2 linked regions of the Chelatococcus sp. YT9 genome follow. The protein of the gene in region 1 binds, or shares a complex with, the protein of each later gene. Links are inferred from orthologs where the notes say so. Each region holds a gene or a part of one and is shown on either strand. Other genes may lie near its edges. The genes, in order: pnp and KIO76_RS19235.

Region 1 (3,248 bases):
CGGCAGACGACATTAGGAAGACGGCCCCATAGGGTCGAAACAAGAGCAGGCCATGTCGGCCTGCCTGATAGCCGGCTGGTTGGATCGCGCGGCTCGTGGCCAGTGACAAGGGTTAGCGGACCCGCAGTCGCGGCTATCATTCGAATCGCAGCATGGTGCTGCAATAGGCGCGTATCGTGAAATCGGCAGATCGGCCGTGTTTTGCGCTACGTCCTGGGCGGACAGCAAGGGTTGACCGCCCTTCATGAGGGACATGCGGGCTCGTCCAGCAGCTTCCCTTACACAGGTTGCTTGAACGGCCAGGCGTGTTACGTGAACGGCCGGGCCAGACGACCATGGCAGGATCGCCGGATGCTCATCAAGGATCGAGCCTCTCGCCGTCTTGCTCATGGCGTCGCCTCAAGCGGCTTCCGGCCTTCGGGCCCGAAAGACCATGAGAGATAAACCCATGTTCGATATTCAACGTGAAGAGATAAATTGGGGCGGCACTACGCTGACCCTTGAGACGGGCCGCATCGCCCGTCAGGCCGATGGCGCGGTTCTGGCGACCTACGGTGAAACGACGGTTCTCGCTACGGTTGTGGCGGCCAAGGAGCCGAAGCCCGGCGTCGATTTCATGCCGCTCACCGTGAACTACCAGGAAAAGGCCTATGCCGCTGGCCGCATTCCCGGTGGCTATTTCAAGCGCGAAGGACGCCCCTCCGAGAAGGAGACGCTGGTCTCCCGTCTGATCGACCGCCCGATTCGTCCGCTCTTCCTCGACGGCTGGCGCAATGACACCCAGGTCATCGTCACCGTGCTCACCCACGACCTGGAAAACGATCCCGACATCGTGTCGATGGTCGCGGCTTCCGCAGCGCTGACCCTTTCCGGCGTGCCCTTCACCGGCCCGGTCGGCGCGGCGCGTGTCGGCTATGTCAAGGGCGAGTACAAGCTCAACCCGGCTGTCACCGAGAAGGAAGCTTCCGACCTCGATCTCGTCGTTGCCGGCACGGCTGACGCCGTGTTGATGGTGGAATCGGAAGCCAAGGAGCTTTCGGAAGAGGTGATGCTCGGCGCCGTGATGTTCGGTCACAACGCCTTCCAGCCGGTGATCGAGGCCATCATCCGCCTTGCCGAAAAGGCCGCCAAGGAGCCGCGTGACATCGTCACCCCGGATGTCTCGGAGATCGAGAAGGCGGTTCTCGAGATCGCCGAGGCGGATCTGCGCGCCGCCTATCAGATCGTCGACAAGCAGAGCCGCTACGCAGCGGTCGATGCCGCAAAGGCCAAGGTCGTTGCGGCACTTCTTCCCGAGGAAGGCGAGGCGCGCTTTCCGGCCGAGCAGGTCAAGTCCGTCTTCAAGGAAGTCCAGGCCAAGATCGTGCGCTGGAACATCCTCGACACCGGCACTCGCATCGACGGCCGCGACGTGAAGACCGTTCGCCCGATCGTCTCGGAAGTCGGCCTCCTGCCGCGCACCCACGGCTCGGCCCTCTTCACCCGTGGTGAGACGCAGGCTCTCGTGGTCGCGACGTTGGGCACAGGTGATGACGAGCAGTTCGTCGACTCGCTGGAAGGCACCTACAAGGAAACCTTCCTGCTCCACTACAACTTCCCGCCCTACTCTGTCGGCGAGACGGGCCGCATCGGATCGCCCGGCCGGCGCGAAATCGGCCACGGCAAGCTCGCATGGCGCGCGGTTCACCCCATGCTGCCGCCGCACCATGAGTTTCCTTACACTCTGCGCGTGGTTTCCGAGATCACCGAGTCCAACGGCTCGTCCTCGATGGCGACCGTCTGCGGCACTTCGCTGTCGCTGATGGACGCGGGCGTGCCGCTGCGCCGGCCCGTGGCTGGCATCGCCATGGGCTTGATCCTCGAAGGTGAGCGCTACGCGGTGCTGTCCGACATCCTGGGCGATGAGGACCATCTCGGCGACATGGACTTCAAGGTGGCCGGTACCGACCAGGGCATCACCGCTCTGCAGATGGACATCAAGATCGCCGGCATCACCGAGGAAATCATGAAGGTCGCCCTCGACCAGGCCAAGGGCGGTCGTCTGCACATCCTCGGCGAGATGGGCAAAGCGCTGACCTCGGCTCGCGCCGAGCTCGGTGAATATGCCCCGCGCATCGAGACCATCAAGATCCCGCAGGACAAGATCCGCGAGGTCATCGGGTCGGGTGGCAAGGTCATCCGCGAGATCGTCGAGAAGACGGGCGCCAAGATCGACATCGGCGACGATGGCACCGTCAAGGTCGCCTCTTCGGATGGAAAGTCCATCACCGCCGCGATCAACTGGATCAAGGGCATCGCCGCCGAGCCTGAGCTGAACGCGATCTATGAGGGCACCGTGGTGAAGACCACGGATTTCGGCGCCTTCGTGAACTTTTTCGGCTCTCGCGATGGTCTCGTCCACATCTCCCAACTGGCTCCGCAGCGCGTTCAGAAGGTGACGGACGTCGTCAAGGAAGGCCAGAAGGTCAAGGTCAAGCTCCTCGGCTTCGACGAGCGCGGCAAGGTCCGCCTCTCCATGAAGGCTGTGGACCAGGAGACAGGCGAGGATCTGGAGGCCAAGCAGAAGGCCGAACAGAAGGAAGGTACCGCCGAGTAAGGCGCGACCTCCGTTCACTGGAACGAAAAAGGCCGGCTTTCGCCGGCCTTTTTTATTGCGGTCTTCAGCAATCGCGCAGATCGATCCGAGTCCGTGTGCAACAAATCGCCGGGTACGGGAATCACTCCGGCAAGGCGCACCCACGCAATTCACTGCGGTGGATAAACCACGAACGGCATCGTCTCTGGGTCCCGGGCTCGGCCTTGAGGTCGCCCGGGATGACACAGAAAAATTGCCCTCAGTGACGTAAAAACCGCGGCCTTCTCACAGGCCTTCGAACAAGGCCGTCGAAAGATAGCGCTCGGCGAAATCGGGGACGATGAGGACGATGGTTTTGCCCGCCGATTCCGGCCGGGCCGCAACTTCAAGGGCTGCCGCCAGTGCAGCGCCGGCTGAAATTCCCACCGGGATGCCTTCAGTGCGGGCAAGCAGGCGTGACGTGTCGAAAGCTGTCTGATTACCGACAGTTACGACCTCGTCGATCACGGAACGGTCCAGCACCTCCGGTACGAAGCCCGCGCCGATGCCCTGGATCTTGTGCGGGCCGGGCTGACCACCCGACAGGACGGGAGAATCCTCCGGCTCAACGGCGACGATATGAAGAGAAGGCTTGCGCGGCTTCAACACCTGCCCGATGCCGGTAATCGTGCCG
Region 2 (3,761 bases), 2.5 Mb from region 1 along the record:
AAAGGCGGCTATGCGTCTGTAATGAAATCATGTCTCCGTTTCGGTGTACGCGCGGCGCCTTCAAGGACCAGCGCGGCGGCAGCCAGACAAGCAAGACGGCTGGGCCCCCCACGGCCTGCGCCTGCCAGTCGGGCACCTCGGTACGGAACTGAAATAATGGCTGCGGTGCATCCGTGGCCTCTCGCGGAAACCGGCCACGGCGTTCGCGGGCTTCATGAGTTAAAGGCTTGGAGGATATGGGCAGCTCACCGGATCGGGCACGCCTCGCAGCAACGCTGGCCGTCACAGACACGGCGGCGGAGTTTGCGCATCCGTCCGTGTTTTCCGCCTGCCGTCCCCGCCCGGCCCGTTGTGCATCCCATCTTTCACTTCCATCTGGCGCCGGCCTCCCCCGGCGCGTCAGCGTGCTTTCGCGTGTCCCCGCCTCTCCGGCGGGTTGGACTGGCAGATTGTTCCCGATTGGCAGACCGTCGCTCCACAGCGGCGCCATGGCCTTCAGCATCAAGACGTCCAGGCCCATGACTCTCCGCGCGACAGCCGCCCATACGAGAGTTAACAATGGCCAACAAAATGCTTATCGATGCGGCCCACCCGGAAGAGACCCGGGTGGTCGTGGTTCGCGGAAACAAGGTTGAGGAGTTCGATTTCGAGTCTGCCAACCGTCGGCAACTGCGTGGGAACATCTATCTCGCCAAGGTCACGCGTGTGGAGCCTTCGCTCCAGGCGGCCTTCATCGAGTATGGCGGAAACCGGCACGGCTTTCTCGCATTCAGCGAGATCCACCCCGATTACTACCAGATACCGGTCGCCGACCGACAGGCCCTGATCGAGGAAGAAGCGCAAGCGGAGCGGGACGCGGAGCGGGACGAAGAGCGGGCCGCCAGCCGCCGCAATGGGCGCGGACGTGAGCGTCGCCGCAACGACGACGAAACAGTGAGTGGCGCCGCGACCGCCGCGGCGGAGAACAGCGAGGAAGCGACAGTCAGCGATGACGAAGCCGAGGCGCCCGCCACGTCGGCTGCCGATGCCGAGGCGAACGGCGACCAGCAGGAAGGCGAGCGCGCTGTTTCCGAAGCTGCGGAAGAAACCTCCGCCGTCACCTCCGATGAGGATGGCGACAATGACGGCGACGACGCCGCGCATGAGGATAACATCGTCGAACAGGTTGGCGGATCGGCGGATGCCTCCGAGGAACTGCCGGATCGTCGCCAGCGTCCGCTGCGCCGCCAGTACAAGATTCAGGAGGTGATCAAGCGTCGCCAGGTGCTGCTGGTCCAAGTGGTGAAGGAGGAGCGCGGTAACAAAGGCGCTGCGCTGACCACCTATCTGTCGCTCGCCGGCCGCTATTCCGTGCTCATGCCCAACACCGCCCGCGGCGGTGGCATTTCGCGCAAGATCACCAACGCTGCCGATCGCAAGCGTCTGAAGGAAATGGCGCAGGAACTCGAGGTTCCCGATGGAATGGGGATCATCCTGCGCACGGCCGGCGCCCTGCGCACCAAGGCCGAGATCAAGCGCGACTTCGAGTATCTTCTGCGTCTATGGGAAAGCGTGCGCGAGCTGACGCTGAAGTCAACCGCCCCGGCCCTTGTCTATGAGGAAGGTTCGCTGATCAAGCGGGCCATCCGTGACCTCTACAACAAGGACATCGACGAAGTTCACGTGTCCGGCGAGGAGGGCTACCGGGAGGCGAAGGAGTTCATGCGCATGCTCATGCCGAGCCATGCGAGGGCGGTCCAGCCTTACCGTGAAAACCTTCCCATCTTCGTCCGTAACGGTGTCGAGTCCCAGCTCGATGCGATGTTCTCGAATCAGGTGACGCTGAAGTCCGGCGGCTACATCGTTATCAACCCGACCGAAGCGCTCGTCTCGATTGACGTGAATTCCGGGCGCTCGACCCGCGAGCACAATATCGAGGACACCGCGCTCAAGACCAATCTCGAGGCAGCCGAGGAAATTTCCCGCCAGCTGCGTCTGCGCGATCTGGCCGGGCTTATCGTCATCGACTTCATCGACATGGAGGAAAAGCGCAACAATCGCGCGGTCGAGAAGAAGCTGAAGGATTGTCTGAAGGACGATCGCGCGCGCATCCAGGTCGGCCGCATTTCGGCCTTCGGCCTCATGGAAATGTCACGTCAGCGCATCCGCACGGGCGTGCTGGAGAGCTCCTCCGTCCCCTGCCCCCATTGTGCGGGATCCGGCTTCGTGCGTGCGACGCCCTCGATCGCGCTCCACATCCTCCGGTCGGTCGAGGAGACGTTGCTGAAGAGCGCCACGCATAACGTCACGATCAAGACACCTGCGACAGTCGCCCTCTATATCCTCAACCAGAAGCGCGGCCATCTGCGTGATCTGGAGATGCGCTTCGGCGTGACGATCACCGTCGTCGCCGACGAGAGCTTCGTCGGTGCCACGCATTTCGCGCTCGAGCGCGGCGAGCTCGCAGTCAAGCCCGAACCCTCCATGTTCCCGGCTCGCGTGCAGGTTGACACCATCATTCCCGAAGAGGAGGAGGACGAGCCGGTCTCCGAGACCGAGGAAGAGGGCGAAGCCTCCGAGGACGAGGACAAGCCGGTCACGGCGGTTCAGGGCGATTCCGCCGGCCGTCACCACGACGGCCAGCGTCGCGAAGCTGAAGGCGGCAACGGCGACGAAGGCGGCCGCCGCCGCCGCCGCCGGCGCCGTCGGCGCGGTGGTCGCGGTGGGGACAATCGCGGTGAGCTCGCCAACGGCTTCCAGGCTACAGCAGCCGGCCATGAATCGTCCGAAGATGACGACGACGCAGATGGCGTTTCCGAAATGGCCGCGGATGAGGCCACGGACGTTCAGGGCGAAGTGCCGGCCGTCGCGCGCTCCGATGACGGCACGCCCGTCACTGACGATGTCCCGCCGCCTGCCGAACCCATGGTAGATGCTGCACCGGATGCGCCGGTGACCTCCGCAGGCGAAGAAGCAGAAGCCGTTGCGGAACCCCTGGCTCCCGAGCCTGCCGCCAAGCCAAAGCGTCGCCGCTCCACAAGGGCTGCGAAAGCCGAGACCACGGCTGCTCCGGCCGAAAGCGCGGCGGAAGAGGCAGCACCTACGGCCCCAGCCGAGACTACGGCGAAGCCGAAGCCCCGGCGCCGTAAGGCGTCAGCAACAAAGGAAACCTCCATGGCGCAGGAGGATGCCGCGCCCAGTCAGGCGGCCGCGTCTGGTGACGAGGTGGTTCCCGAGCTTCCTGCCGCCGAAGCGGATGCGGCTCCCGCGAAGAGGAAGGCAGCCCGCGCGCCTCGCAAGGCCGGAGCGACGGCCCGGGCAAAGACCTCGAAGGCCAAGGCCGAGGTGAGCGCCGATACCCCGGACGCTCCCGCCACCGAACCGCCCCCTCCGGCGGACGCAGCGGCCGCGCAAGCGCCCGAGGCTGAGCCGAGCCGGGCTTCCGAGCCTGCCCAGAATCGGCCCAAGCGGACGGGCTGGTGGTCGCGCGCGAAGGCCACCATCTCGGGCAATTAGGCCGCTTCGGCAGACCCACGCGAAGTCATTCGGCAACGCGTCCGGTTCAGCAAAACATAATAAAAAGGGCGGTTTGACCGCCCTTTTTTTATTTCCCGCTTGATACTTCGGGGCGCTACTCCATGGCCGCGGGTGGCGCCTCGCCGATCGTGCTGCGCAACGGGCGCTCCTCCATGCGGATCAGGGCGTACAGGGCGATGCCGAACCAGATCGCGGCCGCGATGAAAACCCACCGGAATGTCGGCGCGAAATCCATCGTGCTCGCG

What was found.
Region 2: the proteins of pnp (region 1) and KIO76_RS19235 are in contact, whole or in part, in a cryo-EM structure (PDB 9QH0), measured with the Escherichia coli proteins. The link is inferred for Chelatococcus sp. YT9 from one-to-one orthologs.

Annotation. Positions count from the first base shown.
Region 1 is NZ_JAHBRW010000001.1:1,636,262-1,639,509, reverse strand. Bases 87-3,022 are described here. They hold pnp (polyribonucleotide nucleotidyltransferase), read left to right. Parts: upstream 87-448; coding sequence 449-2,596; downstream 2,597-3,022. Other genes in these bases: cysK (cysteine synthase A), read right to left, coding at 2,861-3,022. Outside these bases: more of cysK, read right to left, coding at 3,023-3,248. UniProt on the Escherichia coli protein: Involved in mRNA degradation. Catalyzes the phosphorolysis of single-stranded polyribonucleotides processively in the 3'- to 5'-direction. Also involved, along with RNase II, in tRNA processing.
Region 2 is NZ_JAHBRW010000001.1:4,171,491-4,175,251, forward strand. The notes cover bases 247-3,695. They hold KIO76_RS19235 (Rne/Rng family ribonuclease), read left to right. Parts: upstream 247-558; coding sequence 559-3,495; downstream 3,496-3,695. Other genes in these bases: KIO76_RS19240 (MDR family MFS transporter), read right to left, coding at 3,611-3,695. Also shown: more of KIO76_RS19240, read right to left, coding at 3,696-3,761. UniProt on the Escherichia coli protein: Endoribonuclease that plays a central role in RNA processing and decay. Required for the maturation of 5S and 16S rRNAs and the majority of tRNAs. Also involved in the degradation of most mRNAs.